3 regions of the Paraburkholderia sp. GV068 genome follow, and region 1 is predicted to be linked to each of the others. Evidence: predicted binding sites of a transcription regulator. Region 1 holds the regulator's gene; each other region holds the start of a gene.
The links. The regulator HrcA, encoded in region 1, represses chaperone genes, less so after heat shock. The targets are predictions, from matches to a motif close to TTAGCACTCNNNNNNNNNGAGTGCTAA.
Positions count from the first base shown of each region.

Region 2: a site for HrcA is predicted at 5,963-5,989, ahead of rpoH (RNA polymerase sigma factor RpoH). Genes of this name have one in related genera too.
Region 3: a site for HrcA is predicted at 2,926-2,952, ahead of groES (co-chaperone GroES). Genes of this name have one in related genera too.

Region 1 covers NZ_QBUB01000003.1:444,014-453,894, reverse strand. Annotated here, with positions in the region: gene glnE (bifunctional [glutamate--ammonia ligase]-adenylyl-L-tyrosine phosphorylase/[glutamate--ammonia-ligase] adenylyltransferase) at 1-2,498, shown strand, start outside; gene recN (DNA repair protein RecN) at 2,635-4,305, opposite strand; gene C8K18_RS09585 (NAD kinase) at 4,384-5,286, opposite strand; gene hrcA (heat-inducible transcriptional repressor HrcA) at 5,605-6,624, shown strand; gene hemH (ferrochelatase) at 6,818-7,888, shown strand; gene C8K18_RS09570 (RNA-binding S4 domain-containing protein) at 7,898-8,305, shown strand; gene C8K18_RS33255 (hypothetical protein) at 8,277-8,438, opposite strand; gene grpE (nucleotide exchange factor GrpE) at 8,819-9,406, shown strand; gene C8K18_RS09560 (co-chaperone YbbN) at 9,460-9,876, shown strand.
Region 2 covers NZ_QBUB01000017.1:66,640-76,520, forward strand. Annotated here, with positions in the region: gene rsmD (16S rRNA (guanine(966)-N(2))-methyltransferase RsmD) at 1-586, opposite strand, end outside; gene ftsY (signal recognition particle-docking protein FtsY) at 842-2,011, shown strand; gene maiA (maleylacetoacetate isomerase) at 2,109-2,753, opposite strand; gene C8K18_RS27575 (fumarylacetoacetate hydrolase family protein) at 2,780-3,478, opposite strand; gene ybiB (DNA-binding protein YbiB) at 3,730-4,701, shown strand; gene C8K18_RS27585 (nuclear transport factor 2 family protein) at 4,704-5,087, opposite strand; gene C8K18_RS27590 (acyloxyacyl hydrolase) at 5,127-5,690, opposite strand; gene rpoH (RNA polymerase sigma factor RpoH) at 6,051-6,986, shown strand; gene nagE (N-acetylglucosamine-specific PTS transporter subunit IIBC) at 7,113-8,888, opposite strand; gene ptsP (phosphoenolpyruvate--protein phosphotransferase) at 8,962-9,881, opposite strand, start outside.
Region 3 covers NZ_QBUB01000003.1:278,235-288,115, reverse strand. Annotated here, with positions in the region: gene C8K18_RS08900 (EAL domain-containing protein) at 1-533, shown strand, start outside; gene C8K18_RS08895 (helix-turn-helix domain-containing protein) at 726-1,145, opposite strand; gene C8K18_RS08890 (NmrA family NAD(P)-binding protein) at 1,312-2,184, shown strand; gene C8K18_RS08885 (DoxX family protein) at 2,265-2,636, shown strand; gene groES (co-chaperone GroES) at 3,025-3,315, shown strand; gene groL (chaperonin GroEL) at 3,368-5,008, shown strand; gene C8K18_RS08870 (hydroxymethylpyrimidine/phosphomethylpyrimidine kinase) at 5,325-6,185, opposite strand; gene C8K18_RS08865 (rubredoxin) at 6,512-6,682, shown strand; gene C8K18_RS08860 (hypothetical protein) at 6,965-8,374, shown strand; gene C8K18_RS08855 (YqgE/AlgH family protein) at 8,722-9,300, shown strand; gene ruvX (Holliday junction resolvase RuvX) at 9,311-9,751, shown strand; gene pyrR (bifunctional pyr operon transcriptional regulator/uracil phosphoribosyltransferase PyrR) at 9,738-9,881, shown strand, end outside.

The sequences.
Region 1 (9,881 bases):
ATCTCGCCGAGACCACGATCCAGCGCTCGCTCGCGGTGCTGTCCGCTGAACTCGAAACGCTCTTCGGCGAGCCGCGCGGCCCGCAGGGCGAACGGCTCACGCTCGGCGTCGTCGGCATGGGCAAGCTCGGCGGCCGCGAGCTGAACGTCTCGTCGGACATCGACCTGATCTTCATCTACGAAGAGGACGGCGAGACGGCGGGCGGCCAGCGCGCGCCGATTGCCACGCAAGACTTTTTTACGCGCCTCGGCAAGCGCCTGATCGGCGCGCTCGCCGAAGTGACCGCCGACGGCTACGTGTTTCGCGTCGACATGCGTTTGCGCCCGAACGGCGATTCGGGACCGCTCGTGTGCAGCCTCGGCATGCTCGAGGAATATTTCTACGTGCAAGGCCGCGAGTGGGAGCGTTATGCGTGGATCAAAGGCCGGCTCGTGTCCGAAGGCACGAGCGACGCGGCGCAGCGCCTGTCGAAACAACTCGATGCAATCGTCACGCCGTTCGTCTACCGCCGTTATCTCGACTTCGGCGTGATCAGCGCAATCCGCGCGCTGCATCTGCAGATTCGCCAGGAGGCGCAACGCCGTGCGTCGATGCGTCCCGACAAGGCCGACGACATCAAGCTCGGACGCGGCGGCATCCGCGAAATCGAATTTAGCGCGCAGGTGTTCCAACTGATTCGCGGCGGCCAGGACGCCGGTTTCCGGGTGCGTCCCACGCTCGCCGTGTTGCGGCACGCCGCGACGCACGGGCTGATCGACACGTCGGTGTGCGTGAAGCTCTCACAGGCTTATCGCTTTTTGCGCGAGCTCGAACATCGGCTGCAATATCGCAACGACGCGCAGACGCACGCGATGCCGGTCGATTCCGAGGAACGCGTGGCGCTCGCGCGCGCAATGGGCTGCGACGACTATCCGATGCTGATGGAGCGGCTCGACGCGCATCGGGAATTCGTCGAACAGCAGTTCGACCAGATTTTCGCCGACAAGGTGAGCGGCCGCGACGGCTGCGGCGCGCCCGAAGACGGCGCGGCAGTGTGGGTCTGGAGCAGCGCGCTCGCGGACGACAGCGCGGCGGACGCGCTGCATGCGCGTCTCGTCGAGCTGGGCGTGGCCGAGCCCGCCGATCTGCTCGCGCGGCTGCGCGGCGTCTGGCAGTCGTCGCGCTATGCCGGACTCGCGGAGCGCAGCCGGCAGCGCTTCGACATCGTCGCGCAGCGCGCGCTCGAAGCCGCGCGCACGCTCGAGCCGCCCGAGCGGCGCGGCGACACGCTCGCGCGTCTGTTCGATCTGCTCGAAGCCGTGGGCCGGCGCGGCGCGTACCTCGCGCTGCTCACCGAGTATCCGCAAGCGCTGCATCGCGTGTTGTCGGTGCTGGGCGCGTCGCGCTGGGCAGCCGGTTATCTGATCCGCCATCCGCAACTGCTCGACGAACTGCTCGACGACGAAGCGCTGAACACGCCGTTCGACTGGCCCGAGTTCAAGCGCACGCTGCGCTTGCGGCTGGCCGCGGCGGACGGCGTCGAGCAGCAGATGGACTTGCTGCGCCACGCGCACCAGGCCGAGGTGTTCCGTATTCTGCTGATCGACCTCGCGGGCAAGCTGAGCGTCGAGCATGTGAGCGACCGTCTGTCCGAACTCGCCGATGCCGTGCTCGACGTCACGCTCGAAGCCGTCTGGAAGCAGTTGCCGAAGCGCCACCGCGACGCGCCGCGATTCGCGGTGATCGCTTACGGCAAGCTGGGCGGCAAGGAGTTGGGTTATGCATCGGACCTCGACGTGATCTTTCTCTACGACGATCCCGACGATGCCGCTTCGGATATCTACTCCACCTACACGCGCCGCCTGATTACGTGGCTGACGACCGCGACCGGCGCGGGCACCTTGTTCGACGTCGATCTGCGCTTGCGGCCGAACGGCGAGTCGGGCCTGCTCGTTACCGATCTCGACGCGTTCCGCCGTTATCAGTTGCGCGAGGGCGACGCGGCCAACACCGCGTGGGTGTGGGAGCACCAGGCGCTGACTCGCGCGCGCTACTGCGCGGGCGACGCGCAGATCGGCGCGCAGTTCGAGGCGATCCGCGAACAGGTGCTGACGACGCCGCGCGACGCCGCGCAGCTTGCGGACGAAATCGTGGAGATGCGCGAGCGCGTCGCCGCCGGGCATCCGAACCACACGACGCTGTTCGATCTCAAGCACGATCGCGGCGGGATGGTCGATATCGAGTTCACCGTGCAGTATTGGGTGCTGTTGCATGCGGCGCGCGATCCCGAGCTGATCCGCAATACGGGCAACATTGCGCTGTTGCGCGAGGTGTCGCGTCTTGGGCTGATGAGCGAGGCGGAAGCTGAGACGGTCGGCGCCGCTTATCGCACGTACCGGAAGCTGCAGCACAAGCTGCGGCTTGATGGGATGGAGAAGGCGCGGGTGGAACCGGGGTTGGTCGCGGCCGAGAGAGATGCGGTGCTTGGGCTTTGGGAGCGGGTGTTTGGGCGAGGGTGAGGTGGGATTTTTGAGGATGGGGGCGGGTAACGGGCGACGGGTCGCTGCGGTCGACTGACGGCCAGCGGCGACCGGAGCCAACGGCCTGCAACGGCCAGCGACGGCCCGGAGCCCGACCGCCGCCCTCAACCCCCACCTACGCCGCCAGCATTTCCTTCGCGTGCTTGCGCGTGGTCGGCGTGATCTCCAGGCCGCCGAGCATGCGCGCGACTTCTTCGACGCGGCTCGCCTTGTCGAGCGAAACGACGCTGCTCACCGTACCGCCCTTGCCGTTGCCGGCTTTCGCCACCTGGAAATGATGATCGCCACGCGCGGCGACCTGCGGCAAGTGCGTGACGCAAAGCACCTGGCGCGCTTCGCCGAGTTGATGCAACAGCCGTCCGACCACTTCGGCGACGCCGCCGCCGATTCCAGTATCCACTTCGTCGAAGATCAGTGTGGGCGTCGGGCTCGCGGCACTCGCGATCACGGCGAGCGCAAGGCTGATACGCGCGAGTTCGCCGCCCGACGCGACCTTCGCGAGCGGCCGCAGCGGCACGCCCGCATGACCCGCGACGCGGAACTCGACCTGCTCCAGGCCATGCGCGCCGCCTTCGGGTAACGGCACGAGCGCGACCTCGAAGCTGCCGCCTTTCATCGACAGTTCCTGCATGCCTGTGGTGACCGCGGCGCCGAGCGCTTTGCCGGCCTTGGCGCGCGCCTTCGAGAGCTTCTTTGCTTCGGCGAGGAAGTCCTCGCGCGCTTTGGCTTCGGCGGCGTGCAGGCTGTCGAGATCCGCGGCGGCGTCGAGCGCGGCAAGCTGCGCGCGGCGCGTCTCGTGTTCCTCGGGCAGCGTTTCGGGCTGCAAACGGAACTTGCGCGCCGCCGAGTGCAATGCGTCGAGGCGCTTTTCGACTTGTGCGAGCCGGTCCGGGTCGAGTTCCAGCTTTTGCGCGTAATGGCTCAATGAATACGCGGCTTCCTGAAGCTGGATCTCGGCGGGTTCGAGCGCGGCCAGCACGTCGTTCAAGGCCGGGTCGATATCGGCAAGGTCGCGCACCTTCGAGACGATCGACGCCAGGTGCGTGATCATTGCCTCGTCCGATTCGGAGAGCGCATTCAGCGCGCCTTGCACACCGTCGATCAGATTCGCCGAATGCGACAGCCGCCGATGCTCCGCGTTGACTTCTTCCCATTCGCCCGGCTGCGGCGCGAGCTTGTCCAGCTCGGCAAGCTGCCATGCCAGACGCTCGCGTTCCAGTTGCAATTCGCGGTCGCGGGTTTGCGCGTGCTCGACCGCCTGCACCTTCTCGCGCCAGGCGCGCCACGCGCGCGTGACGCTCGCGGACAGCTCGGTCAGCCCTGCATGCGTGTCGAACAGCTCGCGCTGCGCGTCGGGCCGCATCAGCAATTGATGCGCGTGCTGGCCGTGAATATCCACCAGCATTTCGCCGACTTCGCGCAGTTGCGCGAGCGTCGCCGCTGTGCCGTTGATGAACGCGCGCGAGCGGCCGTTCGCATCCACCACGCGGCGCAGCATAACAGTGCCGCCGTGCTGGCCGTCCGCCGCGGCCGCGCTCAACGCCTGCTCGTCGAGCCACTGGTCCACTTGCGCGTGCGTGTCGAATTCGGCGGTGATGTCGGCGCGGGTCTCGCCCGTCCGCACGACGTTCGCGTCGGCGCGCGCACCCAGCGCGAGCGCCAGCGCGTCGATCAGGATCGACTTGCCGGCGCCGGTTTCGCCGGAGAAAACGGTAAAGCCGCTGTCGAATTCGAGGTCGAGCGCGGCGACGATGACGAAGTCGCGTATCGAGAGGTGGCGAAGCATGGAAGTCGTTTGTGCTTGTCGGTGAGCTTGGTATCGGGTTTTACGAACTGCGCGCTTGCGGTCCGGCGTCCGCGCCGGTCACGGCTTGGGATCTTCCTCGTGCGACGGGTATTCGTTCCAGTGCAGCTTCTTGCGCAGCGTCGCGAAATAGCTGTAGCCGACCGGATGCAGCATCGGCACCGTATGACGCGAGCGGCGCACTTCGATTGAGTCGCCGAGTTCCAGCGACGTGAACGACTGCATGTCGAAATTGACGTTCACCTCGCGCCCCGAAACGATCTGGATGCTGACCTTGGAATCGTCCGGCAGCACGATCGGCCGGTTCGACAGCGCATGCGGCGCGATCGGCACGAGCACGATGCCCTGCAGTTGCGGATGCAGAATCGGCCCTTGCGACGACAGCGCGTACGCCGTCGAGCCGGTCGGCGTGGCGACGATCAGTCCGTCCGAACGCTGGTTGTACATGAAGCGGCCATCCACCGACACATGCAGCTCCGCCATGCCCGAAAAGCCGCTGCGATTGACCACGACGTCATTGAACGCGAGCGCGTGATAGATCGGATTGCCCTGGCGCATGATGCGCGCTTCGAGCAGCACCCGTTCCTCGCGCTCGAAGTTGCCCGCCAGCATTTGCGGCACGGTCACGCTCATGTCGGAGATCGGGATGTCGGTAATGAAGCCCAGCCGCCCGTGATTGATGCCGATGAGCGGCGTGCGGTACGGCGCCAGTTGCCGGCCGATGCCGAGCATCGTGCCGTCGCCGCCGAGCACGACAGCCACGTCGGCGCGCGCGCCGATTTCGGCCGGCCGCAGCGCCGGATAGTCGGTCACGCCGATTTCGGCCGCGGTGTCGGCTTCGAAAACGACTTCGAAGCCGCGCTTCGCGATGCACGTGGCGAGCGCGGTCAGCGGGTCGCGGATGCCCGGCGTATTGTTGCGCCCGACGAGCGCGACAGTCTTGAACTGGCTGGTTACTTGCATGCCGGCATTACACCATAGGTAGGGCCTGAAAAGAACGGGGCCGGGACGCGGCGGCCGGCCGTTCGCAGCGGGCCGTGAGCGCAGTGCGGGATTATCGTTAGAATGGTGAAGCCTTGATGACATGCGCGCCGCGCAAACCGCACCGGCGCGCGGCTGGCCGGACCGTCGGCAACGGGGCCGGCGGCACGCCCGACACAATGCGGCACGTTGTGCTGGAACGAGCGCAAGGCGCGGTCCCGGCGGGCGGCGGGAAATTCGCCGGTGATGGGCGCCGTCGGCGCTCGCGGTAGTCGCCTCATTGAGCTAAAATTTTTCGTCATGCTAGATCCTCGCGCACAAACCCTCCTGAAAACGCTGATCGAGCGCTACATTGCCGAAGGTCAGCCGGTCGGCTCGCGCACGTTGTCGCGCTATTCGGGCCTGGAGTTGAGCCCGGCAACCATCCGCAACGTCATGTCGGATCTCGAGGATCTCGGGCTCGTCATCAGTCCGCATACTTCGGCGGGACGCATTCCTACGCCGCGCGGCTACCGGCTGTTCGTCGACACCATGCTCACGGTCGAATCCGCCGCGGACGAAGAAGCCGTCACCCGCACGGTCAAGACTACGCTGCAGGCAGGCGAGCCGCAGAAAATCGTCGCGGCCGCGGCGAGCGTGCTCTCGAATCTGTCGCAGTTCGCCGGTGTCGTGCTGACGCCGCGGCGCAGTCACGTGTTCAAGCAGATCGAGTTCATGCGGCTGTCGGACAAGCGCATTCTGCTCATCATCGTGACGCCCGAAGGCGACGTGCAAAACCGCATGATGGCGACCCAGCGCGACTTTTCGCCGTCCGAGCTCGTGGAGGCTTCGAACTACATCAACGCGCACTTCGCCGGCCTGTCTTTCGACGAAGTGCGCCGCCGCCTGCGCGAAGAAATCGACCAGTTGCGCGGCGACATGACCACGCTCATGCACGCGGCCGTCACGGCGAGCACGGACGAATCCGACACCGGCGAGACCGTGCTGATTTCGGGCGAGCGCAATCTGCTCGAAGTAGCCGATCTTTCCTCGGACATGGCGCGCCTGCGCAAGCTGTTCGATGTGTTCGACCAAAAGACCAGTCTCCTTCAGTTGCTGGATGTGTCGAGTCATGCGGCCGGCGTGCAGATCTTCATAGGTGGCGAGTCCAACCTCGTGCCTATCGAGGAAATGAGCGTCGTCACCGCGCCCTACGAGGTGAACGGCAAGATCGTCGGCACGCTCGGCGTGATCGGCCCGACGCGGATGGCGTACAACCGCGTCATCCCGATTGTGGACATCACGGCAAGACTGCTTTCGCTCACGCTAAGTCAGCAGTAAGTCAGCAGTAGCGGTCAACGCCGCGGCGGTCGATGCGGCACATCATGCGCGAGCGCGCGCCGCTTGCCAATTAGCCGAACGGCCAGGGGCGCCTGGGGCGCGCGGCCACGAAGGCCGCCGCCATAGGGCGCACCGCTATAATGAATCTCACCTGTTCAACCCTCCGCTCACTGCGGTTATCCGGCTATAGCCTATGCGCTTCGACCTCGAGCGGCCTTCGCAGAACGCCACGTCGCACCGTGTTGCCGTGCTGCTGATTAACCTCGGCACGCCCGACGCGCCAACTCCGCGGGCGGTTCGCCGCTATCTCGCGCAGTTCCTGTCCGACCCTCGCGTGGTCGAGATTCCGGCGCTGCTGTGGCAGATCATTCTGCGGTTGCTGATCCTGCCGTTCAGAGGCCGCGCGTCCGCGAAGAAATATGCGGCCGTCTGGATGCCCGAAGGCTCGCCGCTGCGCGTCTATACGGAAAAGCAGGTGGAAGCGTTGCGCCATCTGCTGCAGTTGAACGACTACACGGTGCTCGTCGAATACGCGATGCGTTACGGCACGCCGGGCATTCCGGCGATGCTGAATCAGCTCAAGCTCGCGGGCGCCGAGCGGGTGCTGCTCGTGCCGATGTATCCGCAGTATTCGTCGTCGACCACGGCGACCGCTTTCGACGACGCCTTCTCCGCGATGAAGCGCATGCGCAATCAGCCGGAGATCCGCACGGTGCGTCAATACGCCGATCATCCGGCATATATCGCGGCGCTCGCGGCGCAGGTGCGTCACTACTGGCATCTTCATGGCCAGCCGGATTTCGCGGCGGGCGACAAACTCGTGTTGAGCTTTCATGGCGTGCCCAAACGCACGCTGGATCTCGGCGATCCGTATCACGAGCAGTGTCAGACAACCGGCGCGTTGCTGATGCAGGCGCTTGGCCTGACGTCGGTGGAATGCCGCATCACCTTCCAGTCGCGCTTCGGCAAGGCCGAGTGGCTGCAGCCCTACACGGCGCCCACGTTGAAGGAACTCGGCGCGGCAGGCGTGCGGCGTGCTGATGTGTTTTGTCCGGGCTTCACGGCCGACTGCCTGGAGACGATCGAAGAAATCGGCATGGAAGTGCGCGACGAATTCCTGCATGCGGGCGGCAAGGAATTTCACCGCATTCCGTGTGTGAACGCGTCGCAGGCATGGATCGCCGCGCTCGGCGAAATCGTCGCGCAGAATCTGCAAGGCTGGCCGGTGCAGGCAGTACCCGTGCCGCATAACACAGCGGCTTGACGAGACTTCATGAACTACAGGATTTCAACCGAACCGGGCGCGAAACTGCGCATCGACAAATGGCTTTGGGCGGCGCGCTTCTTCAAGACGCGTTCGCTCGCGGCGGATGCTGTCGAGAAAGGCCGCGTGCGCATCGGCGGGGCCAATGTGAAGCCCGCCAAGGACGTGCGGGTCGGCGACCTGGTCGAGATCGAGATCGAGCGCTTCGTGTGGCAGGTGCAGGTGCTGGGCGTGTGCGAGGTGCGCGGTCCGGCGACCGTCGCGCAGACGCTCTACGCCGAGACCGACGAAAGCCGCGAAAAACGCAAGGCCGAGCAGGAGCGCCGCAAAACTTATCGCGAGCCGGCCGAGGCATTGCATGGCCGCCCGACCAAGCGCGACCGCCGCACTATCGACAGATTTTCAGGTGGGGATTGAACAGCTGTTCCATGGTCGCGTTCACGCCGCCGTATTCGGTGGTGTGGTCGTTGACCGCCCCGGACATACAGATGGTCGTGGTGCCCGCAACGAGTACCAGTGCGACCACCGAGATTGCAAAGGTCAGTTTCACGGTACCCCCTTATGGGATGTTGCAGCAAAGAAACGAGCTAGCCGGGTGGAAATTGCAAGAGGGCGGAAAGGATTACGTCAGATTAGGGTTAACGAGGTTTTTCCGCTGCGTTACTGGAGCATAGGTCACTTGCTGTTCGCGCTCAATCTGAATCTGATTGCGCCGCGCTAATGGTTGTAACCGCGCGTTTCCGCCAGCGGCGCCCGCTCTGAAAATTTCGGCCGAGGCGCTTGAAATGGGCGCTTGCGGCCCCACCTGCCGTTCCGATACGCGGTGGCGCGTTCGAATGTTTGTCGCGATTTTGCAACGCACAAAAGTCGCGGCGCATTCATGCGTTGCCGCCGCCGTTGGCTTTTAAATCTTTAACGACTTTCAGCGACATGGAAAACACGCAAGAGAACCCGACGAGCCAGAATCCCACGCCCGCGGACGAAACCGAGCGCCCGGCCGCCGAGGCGGTCACTCCCGAGCAGGAAGCCGCGGCGAGCGTCGCCACGGACACGCCGGCAGCCACGGGTGCCGAAGCTGCGTTGGCTGAAGCGCAGGCCAAGATCGCCGAGTTGCAGGAGAGCTTCCTGCGGGCCAAGGCCGAGACCGAGAACGTGCGTCGCCGCGCGCAGGAAGACGTCGCGAAGGCGCATAAATTTGCTATCGAGAGCTTCGCCGAGCACCTGCTGCCGGTGATCGACAGCCTGGAAGCTGCCGTCGCCCATTCTTCCGACGACCTCGCGAAAGTGCGCGAAGGCGTCGAGCTCACGCTGCGCCAGCTCACGGGCGCGCTGGAGAAGGGCCGCGTCGTCGCACTGAATCCGGTGGGCGAGAAGTTCGACCCGCATCGCCATCAGGCCATTTCGATGGTGCCGGCGGATCAGGAGCCGAACACGGTGGTCGCCGTGCTGCAAAAGGGCTTCGTGATCGCCGACCGCGTGCTGCGTCCGGCGCTCGTGACGGTGGCCGCGCCGAAGTAAGCGCCCGTCGCAGGCAGTTCGCCAGGTCCACGTAGACACCAGGTAACCCGATCATGGCCAACATTCCCGTCGACGCAACCGCGTTTTCGGTCTTCGACATGAAGGAGCTGAGCGCCGAATCGTTCGACGCGGGCCTCGCCGAAGCAGGCGACGAACTCGCGGTGGTGTTCTTCTGGGGCCTCGACTGCTTCAATTGCGAGATCGCGAAGAAGGCGATGCTGGCGCAACCTGAGGCGATCCGGGCGCTCGGTCTGCGGTGGTTTCACAGCAATGTCTACGAGCACCGCGAGCTCGGGCGGCGCTTCATGCTTCACGGCGTGCCTACGTGGTTCTTTTTTCATCGCGGCAAACGGCTTGGCCGCGCAACCGGCTGGCACGGTCTTGGGCAGTTCCAGGCCGCTGTCGCCGCGGCGCGGCAGAAGATTCAGGCGGTTTCTGGCCAAACGCCGGGTGAAACGCCGGCCGATTGAAAAAA
Region 2 (9,881 bases), on a different contig from region 1:
GGAAGTGGACAGCGCCGGCTTTCCCTTCCCGCACGATTTTCCACCCGGCCAGCGCTTCGTTTGCGTCGACGTCCAGAGCCGCGCCGGCCTCCACATACAGAAACCCGTCTTCGCTGACGAGCGGCGCGGCCAGCGCCAGCGCTTTGTCCAGCAGATCGTCGCCGAAAGGCGGGTCGAGAAACACGACGTCGAACGAAGCGGGCGGCAGGCTTGCAGCAAGCCGCAAGCCGTCGGCCTCGACAATTTCGATCGTGCGCGCGGCGAGGCGCTCCTGATTCGCCCGCAACTGGGCGGCCGCTCGCGCGTTGCGCTCGACCATCAGCACGCGCGCGGCGCCGCGCGACGCTGCCTCGAAACCGAGCGCGCCGCTGCCCGCGAACAGATCGAGACAGAGCTCGCCGTCAAGGCGTTGCCCGAGCCAGTTGAACAGCGTCTCGCGGACGCGGTCCGGCGTCGGCCGCAGACCGTCGAGGTCGAGCACCGGCAGCGGCGTGCGTTTCCAGTCGCCGCCGATAATCCGGATCGCGTGCGGCTTGCGGCTTTTGGAGGAAGCGCCGTGGGCGCGTGAAGGAGCAGAACGGGGCATGCAGTTTCGATTACGTTTGTGGAAAGCGTCCGCCACATCGACGCGAAGCGCCATACGAGCGGACTGGAGCGCCAACGTTACCACAGGGGCGCCGCGCGTCCACCCTGGCCATTCGGCCGATACGACGCACGACGGCGCGCCTGATAAAATGTGCGGCTTCCAGCGCCCTGCATCCCGCATTGCAACGCTGCCTGCCGCTCCCGCCGGCGCTGTGCCGGCTGCGCGCTTCGGCGCGCGCTCTCACCACGCCAGATCATGTTCAGCTTTTTCAAACGATTCAAGGGTTCGAAAGAGTCCGAAAACGCGCCAGACGAATCGCAGACCGCGCCTGACGATCTTCTCGACGAGCCGCCTGCGGTAGAAGCACCGGCCGCGCCGCGTGCCGATGCGCCCGGCAGCATCGCGACACCGCCTGCAGCCGCTGAGCCCCAATTTGTGCCGCAAGCCCAGCCAGAAACCGACGTCGAAGAAGCGTCGTTAGAAACGGTAGAGATCGTGCCGCCGCCGGTTCCGGACGAGAGCGCGAAACGCTCATGGCTGACTCGCCTGAAGACCGGCTTGTCGAAAACGAGTTCGAGCATCACCGGCATTTTCGTCGGCGCAAAGATCGACGAAGATCTTTACGAAGAGCTCGAAACCGCGCTGCTGATGTCGGACGCAGGCGTCGACGCCACCGAATTCCTGCTCGAAGCGCTGCGCGAGAAAGTGCGCGCCGAGCGTCTCACGGAGCCGCAGCAGGTCAAGGCCGCCCTGCGCACGCTGCTCGTCGACCTTCTGAGGCCGCTCGAAAAATCGCTGATGCTCGGGCGCGCCAAGCCGCTCGTCATGATGATCGCCGGCGTCAACGGCGCGGGCAAAACGACCAGCATCGGCAAGCTCGCCAAGCATCTGCAGAGCTTCGACCAGTCGGTGCTGCTGGCCGCCGGCGACACGTTCCGCGCGGCCGCGCGCGAGCAGTTGGCCATCTGGGGCCAGCGCAACAACGTGACCGTAGTCGCGCAGGAAAGCGGCGACCCGGCCGCCGTGATTTTCGACGCGGTCGGCGCCGCGCGGGCGCGCAAGATCGACGTGATGATGGCCGACACGGCCGGCCGTCTGCCGACCCAACTGCATCTGATGGAAGAGCTGCGCAAGGTCAAGCGCGTGATTGGCAAGGCGCAGGACGGCGCGCCGCACGAGGTGCTGCTCGTGATCGATGCCAATACCGGGCAGAACGCGCTCGCACAGGTCAAGGCTTTCGACGACGCGCTCGGCCTCACCGGCCTCATCGTCACCAAGCTCGACGGCACGGCGAAGGGCGGCATTCTCGCGGCAATCGCGCGGCAAAGGCCAATTCCGGTTTACTTCATCGGCGTCGGCGAGAAGGTCGAGGATTTGCAGCCCTTCAGCGCCGAGGAGTTTTCGGACGCGTTGCTCGGCGGCTGAACGCCAGCACAGGCAGACGAAGGGAACCGAAGGGAAACGAAGCCAAACGAAAAAGGGCACTCCGCGGAGTGCCCTTTTCGCATTCACCGTAGCAAGCCTATTCAGCGTCCGGCTGCGCGCCCGGCGCCGCACGCGCGAACGCATCGATTTGCATCGCGTGATCGTAGATGCGCTGGATCGTCGGAAATTTCGCCGTATCGACCTTGAAGCGCTGAGCGTTGAAGACCTGCGGAATCAGGCAGGCGTCGGCGAGCGTCGGCACGTCGCCAAAGCACAACTTGCCCGTGCGTGCGTCGCTCGCGAGGTGCGTCTCGAGCGCCGCAAAACCGGCTTCCACCCAATGCCGATACCACGCGTCTTTGGCATCGTCGTCGACACAAAGCGTGTGTTTCAGATACCTGAGCACCCGCAGATTGTTCAGCGGATGAATTTCGCACGCCACCTGCAACGCCACCGAACGCACATACGCGCGATCGAGCGGCGCTTTGGGCAGAAGCGGCGGCTCCGGATGCGTTTCCTCCAGATACTCGATGATCGCGAGCGATTGCGGCATGACCTCGTGGCCGTCCACCAGAGTCGGCACGATGCCGTCGGCGTTCAGCTTGCGGTACTCGGGCTTCAACTGCTCGCCGCCGTCCCGCACGAGATGCACGGGCGCATACTCGTACGGCAGATTCTTCACGTTGAGCGCGATGCGCACGCGATACGACGCCGAACTGCGGAAATAGCTGTAGAGCTTCATGTTGTTGTCTCCTCCCCATCCCCGCGTCAAACGACGCGCACGCTCAACTCGCCGAGCCGGTCCACGCCGCCTTTCATCAGATCGCCCGGCACGACCGCGCCGACACCTTCCGGCGTGCCCGTGAAGATGAGATCGCCGGGTTGCAGCTCGAAGAGCGTCGACAGATAAGCGATAGTTTCGCCGACCGACCAGATGAGCTGCGACACGTCCGAACGCTGCTTGTCCTCACCGTTGACGGACAACCAGATCGCGCCTTCTCCGACGTGGCCGACCGTCGAAACCGGATGGATCGGCCCAAGCGGCGCCGAGTGATCGAAGCCCTTTGCGGTGTCCCACGGACGCCCGAGCTTCTTCGCCTCGGCCTGCAGATCGCGGCGCGTCATATCGAGGCCGAGCGCGTAGCCGTAGACGTGATCCAGCGCGCGGTCGGCCGGAATGTCCTTGCCGCCTTTGCCGATCGCCGCGACCAGTTCCATTTCGAAGTGCACGTTTTTCGACTGCGACGGATATGGGAATTCGCCCGTCTCGCCCGGCGGCACATACAGAACGGCATCCGCGGGCTTGGCGAAGAAAAACGGCGGCTCGCGATCCGGATCGTGTCCCATCTCACGGGCATGCGCCTCGTAATTGCGGCCGACGCAGTAAATGCGACGCACAGGGAACTGCTCGCTAGACCCGACAACCGGCACTGCAACTACCGGTGCCGGTGCAAATACGTAACTCATCCGGTTCTCCGTTGTTAGACAGACAGAAGCCGCGGCGCGGCGATAGACAGACAAACAGACAGCCAGTTTAACGCGCGGCAACAGGCGGCGCGCGTCAGTCCGGCAGCCGTTCGCGACAGCGCCGCGCCATTGCCACGCCGTTGCCAGGATCTCGCCGCAGCGCCATAGATGCGATACTCACACCAGACAACGTCCCTTGAATACCGTGGCGGCCGGCTCAAAGTCGGCGCGCCAGCAAGTCCATTGCCCTCATGACAGACTCCGCCGACACCGCCAACCCGTTCCCTTGCGCCCGCTTCATCAAGGAGATTGGCCGCGGGCCGAACGGCGCCCGCGCGCTCACCGCCGACGACACCCGCGCGCTCTACACCGCCATGCTCGACGGCCGCGTCGGCGAACTCGAGCTCGGCGCGATCCTGCTCGCCTACCGCGTGAAAGGCGAAACCGCCGACGAACTCGCCGCGATGCTCGCCGGCGCTCATGCGTCGTTCGAGCCGGTTCATCTGCCGCCGGGCGAGTTCAGCCCGGTGTCGATCCCGAGCTACAACGGCGCGCGCAAGCAGCCGAATCTCGTGCCGCTCCTCGCACTGCTGCTCGCGCGCGAGGGCGTGCCGGTTCTGGTGCACGGCGTCACCGACGATCCCGGCCGCGTGACGAGCGCCGAAATTTTCACGCATCTGCGGATTCCGCACGCAAGCTCGCACGACGATATCGAAGACGGCCTCGCCGAGCGGCGCGTGGCCTTTGCGTCCATCGATGTTCTCGCGCCGAAGCTCGCGCGTCTGCTCGCGCTGCGCCGGCGCATGGGCGTGCGCAACTCGACGCACACGCTGGTGAAAATTCTGCAGCCGTTCGCGCCCGCCGGTTTGCGGCTCGTGAACTACACGCATCCACCGTATCGGGACAGCCTGACCCAGCTATTCAGCGCGCATCCCGAGGCGGCGCAGGGCGGCGCGCTGCTCGCGCGCGGCACCGAAGGTGAAGCGGTGGCCGACACGCGGCGTCAGGTGCAGATCGACTGGCTGCACGACGGCATCTGCGAGACGCGGGTGCCGCATGAGCGCTCGTCGCGAGACGCGCCGGAGGTCGAATTACCCGAAGCGCGCGACGCCGCGACGACCGCGGCGTGGATCAGCGCCGTGCTGCGCGGCGAGGCGCCGGTGCCCGGCGCGATCGAGCGGCAAGTCGAACTGATCGTGGATGTCGCCAGAACGCCGTCGTAAGCTCACTCGATTGCGCAGCGCGTTGCCTGCCACGCAATGAGGCGCCACTGGCCCTCTTCCTGCGTATGGATCGCCGTGTAGGCAATGGGGAAAAGCAGCGCGCCGTTATTGGCTTCCATCTCGATCAGCGCGCGGCCCGTCACGACGCAGGTTTCCCGCCCGACCGGCAGCACGTCCTGCGTCTGCACTTCGATCTGCCGGTAGCGGCGGCGTCCGCCCGTAATGCCGTCGATGAACTGCTGCTTCGTTTCGCGCTTGCCGTTCGTGTGGACGTAGCTCAGGTTGTCGGCAAGCAGCGCGTCGAGCGACTGCCCGTCGCCGTCGACCATTGCGCGAAAGCGTTCCCGCTCCAGCCCGCGAATCGCCTCGATTGTCTTTGCCGCCATTGCTCAGCCCCTTGTACCGGTGAGCCGTAGCGGCCACGGTCAGAAGTTATATTGCAGATATAGCTGGTGGAAATTTATACCAGGATTCGGCTCTTTGATACCGCCGTTCGACACATGCTGGAAGCGGTAGCCGGCCTGGTACTGCTGGCGGCCGCCGAATTGCACGCCCACGCCCGCCATATCGGCGAACTGGAACGCCGTGGAAAGCGTGAAGGTCGAAGAGATTCTCGGGCTCGACAGAAGCCGCACGCCCGCGCCGGCCTCGACGAAAGGCCGGATCGTTCCCGATCCTTTGATGAAGCGAATGATAGGCGTCACACCGATTTCGCCGATGTTCTCGTGCACATTGCCTTCGTTCGTATGCCACCAGGCCACGTGCGCCTCGCCGATCAGCGCGAAATGCCAGTCGCCGATCTGCCACCACGTGAGATTCGGGTCCCACACAAAGCCGAGATCCAGCTTCTTGACATGGTGATCGCCGAGGCCGCCGGCGACCTGGATTCCGAACTGATCCGCCGCGGCGACGCCTGAAAGGCCAAACAGCAGGGCCGCGCAGACGCTTTTTAGAGCCAGTCCACGCACGACATTCTTTTTGTTGTTCATCTGACACCCGAGCTCAACAGGTTGAACGATCTGTAACAGTCTTGCTTATTCTAAAGAGAATCCGAAGTCGGCGGATCATCTTAAGAAACTTAAATTTTCGCAATTACTGACGTTAAAAAGTGAAAAAATCGGTCGAAAGTGATAAATGAAGGCGCTTTGTCAGGTAATTAATACGTCTCTGCATTGCGCTTTGAAGGGGCGTATCATGGCTATTGAAGCTTTGATGTCGATAGGAATTTACGGAACTTGGAAGCCCCTACGGCCTCTAAGTATTAGCACTCGGAAAACGAGAGTGCTAACATCCAACGCTGGAGTCGTTACCTGAACAAGCTTTTGCCTGATTCCAAAGGAGTTTTCCACGTGAGCCATGCATTGACCCTTCCGAGTACTCTGAGCCCGTCGTCGGCTAAGGCCGCTCCGGCAGGTGCGCTGGCGCTCTCGCATTCCTCCCTGCTGCCCGGTCAACTGGGCAACATCGACGCCTACATCCAGGCCGTAAATCGGATTCCGATGCTGACGCCGGCAGAAGAACGCCAGTTCGCCACAGAATTCCGCGAGCACGACAACCTCGAGGCCGCGCGCCGGCTCGTGCTGTCGCACCTGCGGCTGGTCGTTTCGATCGCGCGCAACTATCTCGGCTACGGGCTGCCGCACGCCGACCTGATCCAGGAAGGCAACATCGGCCTGATGAAGGCCGTGAAGCGCTTCGATCCCGAGCAGAACGTGCGTCTGGTGTCGTACGCGATGCACTGGATCAAGGCGGAGATCCACGAATACATTCTGCGCAACTGGCGCATGGTGAAGGTCGCCACGACCAAGGCGCAGCGCAAGCTGTTCTTCAATCTGCGCAGCCACAAGCAGGGCCTGGGCTCGTTCACGCCGGACGAGATCGAAGGTCTCGCCAAGGAACTGAACGTTAAGCGCGAAGAAGTAGCCGAAATGGAAACGCGCCTGTCGGGCGGCGACATCGCGCTGGAAGGCCAGGTTGAAGACGGCGAAGAGTCGTACGCGCCCATCGCGTATCTCGCCGACTCGCACAGCGAGCCGACCGCCGTGCTGGCCTCGCGTCAGCGCGACAAGCTGCAGAGCGACGGTATCGCGACGGCACTGGAGGCACTCGATGCCCGCAGCCGCCGCATCATCGAAGCCCGCTGGCTGAAGGTGCAGGACGATGGTTCGGGCGGCTCGACGCTGCACGAACTGGCCGACGAGTTCGGCGTGTCGGCGGAACGTATTCGCCAGATCGAAGCCAGCGCGATGAAGAAGATGCGCGGCGCGCTGACCGAGTACGCGTAACGTTCGTTTCGAATAAGCGCTGTAAGTGAAAAACCCTGCCGTCTCACGACGGCAGGGTTTTTTATACGCGCTGTGATCTCTCAGCGCGAAGTGAGCGGCGGCAGCCTGGCTGCCGCCGTCATCCAATCACGCTGGCAAAGGCGCCGCGCCGCCGCTCGCCGGCATGCGGGTCGCCAGCGTTTCGGCGTAACGCCGCGCAGCATCGCCGACGACGATATGGAACGTGTCCGCCGACACCCACGCGGTATCGAGCGTGGCGAGACGCTGACGATCCACCGCCGACGGATCGCGCACGACGATACGCAGACGCGTCGCCGCGACGGCATCGAGCGACACCACATTGCCCGCGCCGCCAAACACCGCGAGCCAGCGCAACGGATCGGGATCGAGAGGACCGTTCGCCGCGCCAGTTGCAACGGCCGCGGGAGCCGAAGCAGCAGGAGCCACTACAGCAGCCGGCTTTGCCGCAACCGCGTCACCGCCGCCCTGCCCGATCACCGTGCGAATTTCATCGGCGATGATGTCCGCTTCCGGTCCGATGATTACCTGCACGTTCGTCGCGCCGCGCTTGAGCACGCCGCGCGCGCCGATCGTCTTCAGTTCGCTCTCGGAGACCTTGTTCGAATCGACGACGGACAGACGCAGACGCGTCGTGCACGCATCCACCACCGACAGATTCGCCGCACCGCCCAACGCCGCGATATAGCGCTGCGCACGCGGCACGGCCGCGCCGGCAGCCGGCGAAACGAAGCCGCCAGCCGTGAACGATTCCACCTGCTCGTCGGCCGCGGCCGGTTCGCGGCCCGGCGTCGCCATATTGAACTTGCGGATGAAGAAGCGGAACAGCCCGTAGTACACCACCGAATACGCGATACCGACCGGAATCGCCAGCCAGCCCTTGGTGGACAGGCCGTAGTTCAGCACGTAGTCGATGGCGCCCGCGGAGAACGTGAAGCCGAGGTGAATGCCGAGCGCCGAGCAGATCGCGAGCGCGAGACCCGTCAGCAACGCGTGGATCACGTACAGCACCGGCGCGAGGAACATAAAGCTGAATTCGATCGGCTCGGTCACGCCCGTGAGGAACGACGTGAGCGCCATCGAGAACAGCAAGCCGCCGACCACCGCGCGGCGCTCCTTCGGTGCTTCGTGGAACATCGCGAGACACGCGGCCGGCAGGCCGAACATCATCACCGGGAAGAAGCCCGTCATGAACGTTCCGGCAGTCGGATCGCCCGCGAAGAAGCGATGCAGGTCGCCCGTCACCGCTGCGCCGCCCGGCGGCGTGAAGCTGCCGAACACGAACCACGTCAGCGAATTCAGAATGTGATGCAAACCCGTCACGAGCAGCAGCCGGTTCAGCACGCCGAACACGAATGCGCCGAGCGCGCCCGCCGTGGTCAGCCAATGGCCGGCCGTATCGATCACGCCCTGCACCGGCTGCCACACGTAGCCGAACACAATGCCGAGCGCGAGACAGACCACGCCCGTGACAATCGGCACGAAGCGTTTCCCTCCGAAGAACGCGAGGTAATCCGGCAGCTTGATGTCCTTGTACCGGTTGTACAGCAAACCGGCGACGACGCCCGCCACGATCCCCGACAGCACGCCCATGTTGAGCTTGTCGTTGATGTCCTTCATCACCGCGACTTCGATCAGGTAACCGATCGCGCCCGCGAGACCCGCGACGCCGTTGTTGTCCTTCGCAAAGCCAACGGCCACGCCGATCGCAAACAGCAGCGGCAGGTTATCGAAGATCGCGCCGCCGGCGTCGGCGATCATCTTGATGTTGAACACATCGGGCTGGCCGAGGCGCAGCAGCAGGCCGGCAACCGGCAGCACCGCGATAGGCAGCATCAGCGCGCGTCCCAGGCGCTGTATCTTCAGAAACGGATTCCCATCCATTGATTACCTCCAATCCTTGTCTCGTTGTCGACGGACGTCGTTAAGTTATGTAGCGATGCAAGCCGTGCGGAGTTCAGTCCAACGGCCAGGTTTCGCGGCTGACTGCTCTTACCGCCTGCGCCGATTCGAGCGCCAGTGCATCCTGGGCGCGCTGGCGGCACAGTTGATAATCGAGGTTGCGCACGCGCGCCTTGATGCCCGGCACCGACACCGGATCCACCGAAAGCTCGGTCACGCCGAGGCCGACAAGCAGCGGCATCGCAAGCGGATCGCCCGCAAGCGCGCCGCACACGCCGACCCATTTGCCATGCTTGTTCGCGCCCTGCACCGTGGCCGCGATCAGACGCAGCACGGCCGGATGCAGACCGTCGGCCTGCGCGGCCAGATCGGCCTGACAGCGGTCCATCGCGAGCGTGTATTGCGTGAGGTCGTTGGTGCCGATCGACAGGAAGTCCGCGTGTTGCGCAAGCTGATCGGCGAGCAGCGCCGCCGACGGCACTTCGACCATCACGCCCACTTCGATCGGCTCGGTGCGGCCAAGCTCGCGAGCGAATTCGTCGATACGTTTGCGGATGCGGATCAGTTCGCCGACGTCGGTCACCATCGGCAGAAGAATGCGCACGGCGCCGAACGGCTTGACCGCGAGCAGGCCGCGCAACTGATCGTCGAGCAGATCGGGGCGCACCTGCGCGAGGCGAATGCCGCGCAAGCCGAGCGCCGGGTTCGGCTCCGGCGGCAGCGTGAGGTAATCCACTTCCTTGTCGGCGCCCACGTCGAGCGTGCGGATGATCGCGGTGCGCCCGCCGAGTGCGTCGGCAATGCCCTGATAACTCTGCCGATGCTCGTCCGTGGTCGGCGCGGCGGCGCGGTGAATGAACAGCAGCTCGGTGCGCAACAGGCCAACGGAGTCGGCGCCGTTTTCCACTGCGGTGTTGGCGTCGTCGAGCGTGGCGATGTTCGCGGCCACTTCGATCGCGCGGCCATCGGCTGTCA
Region 3 (9,881 bases), 170 kb from region 1:
CGCCCGTACATGTGAACTGTTCGAGTTACAGCATGACTCGCGAGGATTTTGCGGACGACGTCTTCGCGCTCCTCCAGCAGCACGGAGTCGCGCCGTCGCGCATCTGTCTGGAATTAACAGAGGGCGCGCTGATTGCGGAGCCAGAGATAGCACGGCGTACGATGCAGCGCTTGGCCGACAACGGCGTGTCCGTGGTACTGGACGATTTCGGGACCGGTTTTTCGTCACTCAGCTATGTCCACGAGTATCGCTTTAGCGGCCTCAAGGTCGACAAGTCGTTCACCTTCGGCCTATCGTCGAATCCGCGCACGCGGGCTATTGTTCGGGCGATCGTGCGCATGGCGGAATCGCTTGACCTGCGTGTAGTGGCGGAAGGTGTCGAAGATGCGATGACGCTCGCTGCGTTGCGCGAAATCGGCGCGGGGCAAGCCCAAGGTTATTACATCGCCAAGCCAATGCCGCTCGCCGCGCTGGTGGAAGCCCTGGATTCGGGCAAGGCGACGCAATGGGTCGCGCCGTCAGAGAAAATGTGATGGCCTCTGCGGTATAACCGCGTCGGCGCCAACGTGCTTCGCGCGCCTGCTACGCGTTCTCAATGCGGTTTTCGCCTCAGCGTCCCAGGTCGAGTACTAAACGAGTGATGCGTCCTACCGCGCCATCTGCGAAGCCCAACATAAGCTGACCGCTTCAGGCTTTCGCCATCACCCTCACATCAGGCCAGGCATCTAGCGCGGGACATCACCGGGTGCGTCGTCAAAGCGGACGCGCGCGGCATGGATCTCCGGATAACGACGATCGGCCCAATCGACGAGGGCCGCCATCGGTTCCAGCAGGGATTGGCCTAGTGCGGCCAAACGATATTCGACGGTCGGCGGCCTCGTTGAAAAAACATGGCGAGTGACGAGTCCGTCGCGCTCGAGATCGCGCAGTGTCTGGGTCAGCATGCGCTTGGAAATGTCCGGGATGGCCCGGTGAAGCTCACTGAAGCGCTGCGATCGCGTCGCGAGCTCCATGACCATGAGCATGCTCCATTTGTCGCCGATGCGGTCCAGCACGTCGCGAACCGCGCAGTGTGCCGGCTGGGCGTCGGCCAATTGACGCTGATATCGGCTGAATCTGTCGATCGCATTCTGGGACGTGCTCATTCGGGTTCCCTTTAACTCTTCTGGTAACAAAAAACTGCCTCCTTACGATGGAAGGCAGAGGTCTCTATGATAGACCTGCCCTCAAACAAAGACCGTTCCTCACTCCTACGGACCTCTGGGCCGGGCGCGTGGTGGAGTCGCAGGATACTAATTTCAGGAGAAGTACATGTTTCTGGTTATGGGAATCACGGGACGCGTAGGCGGGGCAACGGCGCAACATCTTTTGGCGCAAGGCAAGAAAGTCCGGGCGCTGGTCCGCAATCGCGAGAAGGCGGCGAATTGGGCGGATCAGGGTGTGGAACTGGTCGACGGCGACTGGAATGATGCGGCCGCCGTAGAGAGGGCGCTCGAAGGAGTCGAAGGTGCATTTGTCATGCTGCCGGCGGTCTGGGCCCCGTCGCCGGATTTCAGGGAAGCAAAGAGCGTGATCGCGAACTATGTCGAAGCGCTGGCCAGGGCAGTGCCGCCGCGGGTGGTTGTGCTGTCGTCGATGGGTGCGAACAGAACCAGCGGGCTAGGAATGATCACGGCCCTGTCGCTTCTTGAGGAGGGGCTGCGCCACCTGACGTTGCCGATCGCCTATGTGCGAGCCGGCGGGTTTTTCGAAAACTTCCTTTACGGCTTGCACGTTGCCCAGGACGGCACGCTACCCGTCTACTACAACCCGACGAGCCGGAAGTCGACCATGATCGCGACCGACGATATCGGCGCCCAGGTGGTGACGCTGCTGACCGGGCCGACGTGGTCCGGGCATCGCGTTGTCGAGCTTGGCTCGATGGTCAGCGCCGACGAAGTCGCCGCCCAACTGGGCGAAGTCTTGCAGCGCGACGTCAAGGCCTTTGCCATCCCGCGGGCCGGGTGGGCGGCAGCGTTCGAACAGTTCGGCATTCCGAAGGGCCACACCGGACCCGCCGAAGCGATGTTCGATGCCGTCAACGCGGGCTGGATGGACCTCGGCGTTGCGGGCACCGAGCACGTCGCGGGCACGACATCGCCTCGCGATGTCTTTGCGGCGGCCTACAAGGCCACCACGGCATGAACAGAGTAGATCGTGTCGGCTCGTCGACCAGGCGGCCACACTGATGCTCGGCAGCGCCCTCATCGGAGAAGGTAGAACGAATGTCCAAGTTTTCCTGGCGCCAGATATTACCTTTGGTTCTCGCGGCTTTTTTCGTCGTGGGATCACTCAGCAACATCGTCGCCCCGCGATCCATCTTCGAGGAATACCTGAAGTGGGGATACCCGCACTGGTTCCATTTTGTGACCGGTTCGCTGGAACTCATGACCGCCGTTCTGCTGGCGCGAGCACGGACACGGCTGTGGGGCGCGGCGCTCGGCTGCACCGTGATGTTGGCCGCGCTGGCAACCGTGACAGTGCACGGCGAATACGGACATGGGGTGGCGCCGCTTGTCGTGGCGATACTATCGATTGTTGTCGGCTGGATTGCCTGGCGCAAGCGGCTCGCTGCGGGTTCCGTGGTTGCCGCCTAAACCTTATGCGGCCCTCAAGAGCTTCAAGCAGCGTAGCTTGAAGCTCCGGGTAGTAAGGGTTTTTACCGACCTTGCGTGGGTTGCCTCGCACATCGAATCTGGCGGGCCAAACGTAAAGGTTGCCGCGTCGGATTACGGCGATTCGTGACCGTAAGCCCTTGTATGTACAAGGGTAATTTGTCCTGCTGCGCACGCTCGCGGCTCAAGCTGAAGTAAACCAGCTTCAAAGTTGGACGAAACTCGCCAACGATCCCTCCCTTCTTGAATTTGTCACCACCTGTCCATATAATTAGCACTCGTCGCACGAGAGTGCTAACAACTTCGCCGGTTGGCTCGGCCAGCCGGGTTTTCCAAGCGTTCTTCAGTCTCAATCAAGAGAGGAGTATGTATGAACCTTCGTCCTTTGCATGATCGCGTGATCGTCAAGCGTCTGGATCAAGAAACCAAGACCGCGTCGGGCATCGTGATCCCCGAAGCCGCAGCAGAAAAGCCGGATCAGGGCGAAATCCTGGCCGTCGGCCCGGGCAAGCGTGACGATAAGGGCGCACAAATCGCCCTCGACGTGAAGGTTGGCGACCGCGTTCTGTTCGGCAAGTACGCAGGCCAGACCGTCAAGGTCGACGGCAACGAACTGCTGGTCATGCGCGAAGAAGACATCATGGCCGTGGTCAACAAGTAAGCGCAAAGCGCTACTTACACGGTTATATCCAGAGAATTCAAGGAGTTAGAAGATGGCAGCTAAAGACGTCGTATTCGGTGATTCCGCCCGTGCCAAGATGGTCGAAGGCGTGAACATCCTCGCGAATGCTGTGAAGGTCACGCTGGGTCCGAAGGGCCGCAACGTTGTCCTGGAACGCAGCTTCGGCGGCCCGACGGTCACCAAGGACGGTGTGTCGGTCGCGAAAGAGATCGAACTGAAAGACAAGCTCCAGAACATGGGCGCGCAAATGGTCAAGGAAGTGGCTTCCAAGACCAGCGACAACGCAGGTGACGGCACCACGACCGCAACGGTCCTGGCTCAGTCGATCGTCCGCGAAGGCATGAAGTACGTTGCATCGGGCATGAACCCGATGGACCTGAAGCGCGGTATCGACAAGGCTGTGACGGCTGCAATCGAAGAACTGCGCAAGATCAGCAAGCCGTGCACGACCAACAAGGAAATCGCACAAGTCGGCGCGATTTCGGCAAACAGCGACTCGTCGATCGGCGACCGCATTGCTGAAGCAATGGACAAGGTCGGCAAGGAAGGCGTGATTACCGTCGAAGACGGCAAGTCGCTGCAAGACGAGCTGGACGTCGTCGAAGGTATGCAATTCGACCGCGGCTACCTGTCGCCGTACTTCATCAACAACCCGGACAAGCAAGTTGCCGTGCTCGAGAACCCGTTCGTGCTGCTGCACGACAAGAAGGTCTCGAACATCCGTGATCTGCTGCCGGTTCTGGAACAGGTCGCCAAGGCTGGCCGTCCGCTGCTGATCATCGCAGAAGACGTCGAAGGCGAAGCACTGGCAACGCTGGTGGTGAACAACATCCGCGGCATTCTGAAGACGGTTGCTGTGAAGGCTCCGGGCTTCGGCGATCGCCGTAAGGCCATGCTGGAAGACATCGCGATCCTGACCGGCGGCCAGGTCATCGCTGAAGAAACCGGCCTGACGCTCGAAAAGGCAACGCTGGCAGAACTGGGCCAGGCGAAGCGCATCGAAGTGGGCAAGGAAAACACGACGATCATCGACGGCGCTGGCGAAGGTGCGAACATCGAAGCGCGCGTCAAGCAAGTGCGCAAGCAGATCGAAGAAGCAACGTCGGACTACGACCGTGAAAAGCTGCAAGAGCGCGTTGCCAAGCTGGCAGGCGGCGTTGCAGTGATCAAGGTTGGCGCTGCGACCGAAGTCGAAATGAAGGAAAAGAAGGCACGTGTCGAAGACGCACTGCACGCAACGCGCGCAGCTGTGGAAGAAGGCATCGTTGCTGGCGGCGGCGTTGCGCTGATCCGCGCACGTACGGCGATCGCCGGCCTGAAGGGCGCTAACGCCGATCAGGACGCAGGTATCAAGATCGTTCTGCGCGCAATGGAAGAGCCGCTGCGCCAGATCGTCACGAACGGCGGCGAAGAAGCCAGCGTCGTGGTGGCGGCGGTTGCTGCTGGTCAGGGCAACTACGGCTACAACGCAGCGACCGGCGAGTACGTCGACCTGGTCGACGCAGGTGTCGTGGACCCGACGAAGGTCACGCGCACGGCACTGCAAAACGCGGCATCGGTGGCAGGTCTCCTGCTGACGACCGACGCAGCGGTTTGCGAACTGCCGAAGGAAGATGCACCGATGCCTGGCGGCATGCCCGGCGGCATGGGCGGCATGGGCATGGACATGTAATTTCGTGTCCGCTCCCCGGTTGGGCCTGGTCTACAGGCTCAACCGGGAACTCATGCGAAAGCGCACCGCGAAGTGCGCCTTGCCAAAGAAAAACCCGCAGAAATGCGGGTTTTTCTTTGGCTTCGTGCTGTGGCAGGGCGGCAGGGAAGGTCGCGGCAGCGTCAAAGGCGCCTGTGCGCGCCGAGTTGCATGGTTGAACTAAAGCCTGGATCGCGACGGCGGCCGCTCCCATCAAGCGGCTGGCTGACGCGCGGCGGCGTCAGCAACATGCTCCGCGTGCCCAGTTCGCAAGACGCGATACGGACTCGCGCGCCAGTCAGTGTCTTGCTTCGCCTGGCGCCGCGTCCTTGCCGGCGGCCGGCGGCGTTTCGTCGTCGCTGCCGCGGGCCCAGAAGAAGCGGTCCGGCATATACGCGCCCATGCCCGGCCGGAATGCGCTGCGTATCGCCTGATACAGATATTCCTGCGCTTCGCGAACCGCCTCCGCAGGCTCCTGACCGTTGGCGAGCAGCGCCGCGATCGCCGAGCCGAGCGTGTCGGTGATGCCCATGATCCGGTTGCTGCCGCGGTCCCACATGTCCTGACGCAACTGGCCGTCTTCGCTGAAAAGCGTGTTGACGAGCCGGTGCGTGCCCGTTTCCGTCGACAGAATGTATTCGCAGCCATGCGACAGCAGATGCGAGATCGCCGCGTCGAGGCTCGGCGCTTCGGCGTCGCCGTCCGGTTGGGCGAGGGCGAGCAGCGTGGCGGAATCGGCGACCAGCAAGGTGGTTTGCGGCGCGAGCAGGTCGGCGATGGCTTCGCGAAGTTCGTCGGCGGCGAGCACGTGTTCGTCGTCGAGCGTGAAGTCCGGGGCGAGAATCAGCGGAATGTCGTCGTAATCCGCCACAACCTCGGCGATCGCGCTCACGACTTCGGCGCGCGTGCAGGCGCCGACCTTGAACGCCGCAATCGGCATGTCTTCGAGAAGCATGCGCGCCTGGGTGGCGACCACTTCAGGATCGAGTCCGTTGACCTCGTCGCAGGTCGCGGAATCGCGCACGGTGTAGCCGGTGAGCACGGAGACGCCATGACAACCCATGCTGGCAAGGGTCATCAGGTCGGCTTGCAGGCCTGAGCCGCCGGTGGGATCGGAAAGACCGAAGGTGAGGACGATCGGAGGCGTGTCGCTGGGCATGAAGATTTACGAGGAGCAGTATTTTCGGCGCATCAGGTGCGCAATTGGCTCAATTATGCGTCCTAAACCGGCGCGGGGGCGTTTTTTCGCACAGGGCCGTTCCCTGCCGCTTGCTGCCGCTCCCTGTTGCTTCCCGCCTGCCGCTTCCTGCCGCAACGCGCGCCCGCCGTGTGGCGCGGCGCCGCATGTTGCGCCGCGTGATCCGTCCGGCGCTGCCCGCGGTCGTGAGCCGCCTGCATTGGGCGTTTGCCATTGCTAGGCATTGGGGCGGCAACACGGTACCATCATGGCTCCCGTTTCCCCGGACTTCACGACGCGACACAAGAATGGAATATCAAAGCTGGATGTGCCTGATTTGCGGCTGGATTTACGACGAAGAAGCCGGTTTGCCGGACGAAGGCATTGCGCCGGGCACGCGCTGGGAAGACGTCCCGATCAACTGGACGTGCCCGGAATGCGGCGCGCGCAAGGAAGACTTCGAGATGGTCCAGATCTGACATCGAAGTCGGCCGGCGGCGCTCGGCCAGAGTGTGGCATCGCGCCGGAACGTCGCCGTGCCGGCGGTGTCGCAATCACAAGCTGATATCGCCGGTATTGCACGGTGCATTGGCTCTTCAGCATTCGTCACTGGGCACGCATCGCCGCGCATTGTGGTTGCGCATTGTCGTTGCGCGTTTGTCATTGCGCATTTGTCACTGTTCAGTCGCCGGTTCCCGCGTTAGGCGCACAGTCTGCGCGCAGCGCCAGGCGGCGGCCCGCCGACTTTCCGTCGCCAACTCATGACTCTTCGATCCGCAGCTCCCGTTTCCTTCGACGCATTGCCCAACCCGCGCGGCGGCGCCGTACGCCCCGCGGAGCTGGCGCTCGCTGAAGCGCTGCTGGCGTTCGAGCAGCACACTGGTTGCACGACTGCACTGGTGCGTGTCTCGCACGCGTTGCGCAGCGCCGGCTGGCTGAGCGCGACGCGTTTCGCCGATGTGCTGGTGCGCCTTTCGCCGCTCGCGGCCGGCGATCCGGCCGAGGCCGAGAGCGTGCGGCCGGGCTTCGGCGCGGCGCTGCGCGATTTCCGGGCGGCGCTCGAGCGTCACAATCTGCGCGAACTCGCCTGTTCGCCCACGCTCTTCGATCACTACCGCGCGCTGTGCGCCCATCTCGGCGAGCACAGCGCCGCGTCGCCCGTTGCGTACGAAGATCTCGCGTTGACCGCGCGCCCCGTGCCGCCCGTGTCGTTTCACGCGCAGCCGGCCGAGCAGTTGGCGCATCTGCGGGCGCGCTATGAGCGCGCGCTGCTGCCGGTGCTGCGCTCGCAGCCGGACACAGGCAGCGCGGCGGCGCGCGCAGCGACGCAAGCCGCACTGGACGAACTCGACGCCGTATTCACCGAGCTGGCCGGTCCCGATCCGTACGATTTCTGGCGCCTCGCCAAGGCCTGCGCGCGCGCGTTGCGCGTCAGCGGGCGCGCGGCCGGCGAGCCCGACGCGCGGCGCTTCTACGCACGCTGCAACCTCGCGCTTGCGGACCACGCGCGCGGCATCGAACGCGCGCAACGCTCGCTCGTGCGGGCCACGCTCGCGCTGCTGTGGCGCGACTACGCGCTGTTCGGCGCCGCCGCCGAAGACGCCGACCAGGTCGAGGTGCTGCACGATTACGGCTTGACGGTCGACTGGCACGTCGCGGGCACCCAGGCATCGGAAATGCTTTGGGAAGCCGGCGCGGTCGAGGCGCAATCGTTCAGCGCGCAAACGTCGATGACGCGCGACCTTGGCGTGCTGAGCGTCAATGCCCATGCGTACGAAGATTTTTTGCAGACCGCGGACGCCGCCATCTCCGCGCTCGCCGAACACGCGCGCGCCGCGGATCAGCCCGAAAAGGCCGACCCGAGCGAAGCACTGCAAGCCGGCGACGCCGCGTACCGGCTCGGGTCCGCGGCTTGCGCATTGGGCCTTGGCCACGTCGCGCTGCTCGCGGATGCGCTCGGGCTCGCGTGGCGGCGTCGCGCGCACGCCGGCGTTTCGACGCCTGCGGTGCGCGCGCATGTGATCGTCGACGCGCCCGCGGCCAGTGCGCTCGAAAACGCCGCCGAGGCGTTGCGCGCGACGCTGCACAAGGTGGCCGCAGGCGTGGCGCCGCCGGCCAGCAGCGCGGCGCTCGCTGCGTTGACGCGGGCGATCGAACAGGGCGGCGCGTGATCGAGGCGTGAGCGCCACGCAAGTGGGCAAGGGCGGCGTGCAATTCGCGCGAGCGGCACGCAACCTGAACAGGGCGGCGCGTGATTCAGGCGCGAGCGGCAAGCAACTTCAGCAAGGCGCCGCCCTCGTCCCGCAGGCCGCATGAGAACCACGCGGCCAGGCCACGCCAACACCGCGCCGCGCAAGCCGCCGCGCACCGCGAATCGGCACCGTGGCAACGCGCGCGTGCGTGATAGAGTGCAACATGAATCGCCGTCGATGGCTCGCGGCACGCCGCATCACTCCGGCCGCCGCTCCACGCTGCTCAAAGCCCGCCATCCTGCACCGTCTTTGCTAAAATCCGAACTATGTCCAAGAGTACCGATCGCATCAATCTGACTAACCAGTTCCTGATCGCCATGCCGAACATGGCCGATCCGACGTTTTCCGGAACGGTGGTCTACCTTTGCGATCACAGTGAGCGCGGCGCGCTCGGCCTCGTGATCAACCGGCCGACCGACATCGACCTGGAAGCGCTCTTCAGTCGCATCGACCTCAAGCTCGAAATCGAGCCTCTTCTTCACGTGCCCGTGTATTTCGGCGGCCCGGTGCAAACCGAGCGCGGCTTCGTGCTGCACGATCCGAAAGACGGCAATACCTACACGTCGTCCATGTCGGTGCCGGGCGGTCTCGAGATGACCACGTCGAAAGACGTGCTCGAGGCGGTCGCAAGCGGCACGGGTCCCGAACGTTTTCTGCTCACGCTCGGCCACGCCGGCTGGGGCGCGGGCCAACTCGAAGAAGAGATTTCGAAGAACGGTTGGCTCACCGTCGAGGCCGATCCGAAAATCGTGTTCGACGTGCCCGCCGAAGAGCGCTTCGAAGCCGCGCTCGCGCTGCTCGGCGTCTCGCTGTCCATGCTGTCGGGCGAGGCCGGGCACGCATGAGAGGCGCCGCATGAGCCTGCCGGGCGGACGCGAGGCGACGCTGCTCGCGTTCGATTACGGTGAAAAGCGCATCGGCGTCGCGGTCGGCAATTCGCTTACCCGAAGCGCGCGGCCGCTCGTCATCGTGCAGAATCGCAGCCGCGAATATCGTTTTGCCGAAGTCGGCAAGCTGATTGCCGAATGGAAGCCGGACGCGCTCGTGGTCGGCTTGCCGATGCATCCGGACGGCACGCCGCACGAAATGACGCAGCTCGCAAAGCGCTTCGGCAATCAGTTGAACGGCCGCTTCAATTTGCCGGTGACGTGGGTCGACGAGCGCTATTCGTCGGTCGAGGCGGAAGCGACCACGCGCGCCAACAAGGGCCGCGCCGATATGCTCGACGCCGAAGCCGCCAGCATCATCCTTCAGCAATATCTTGACGGACTTTCCGATACCCATGAGTTCCATTGACGCTGAAGCGCTATACCGCGCGCTGCTCGACCAGATTCGCGCCGCGTACGGCGACAAGCTCGGTGCGCACGACGGCGCCGACGGCGCCGTGCTGGCCGGCATTTACAGCGGCGGCGCGTGGCTCGCCGAA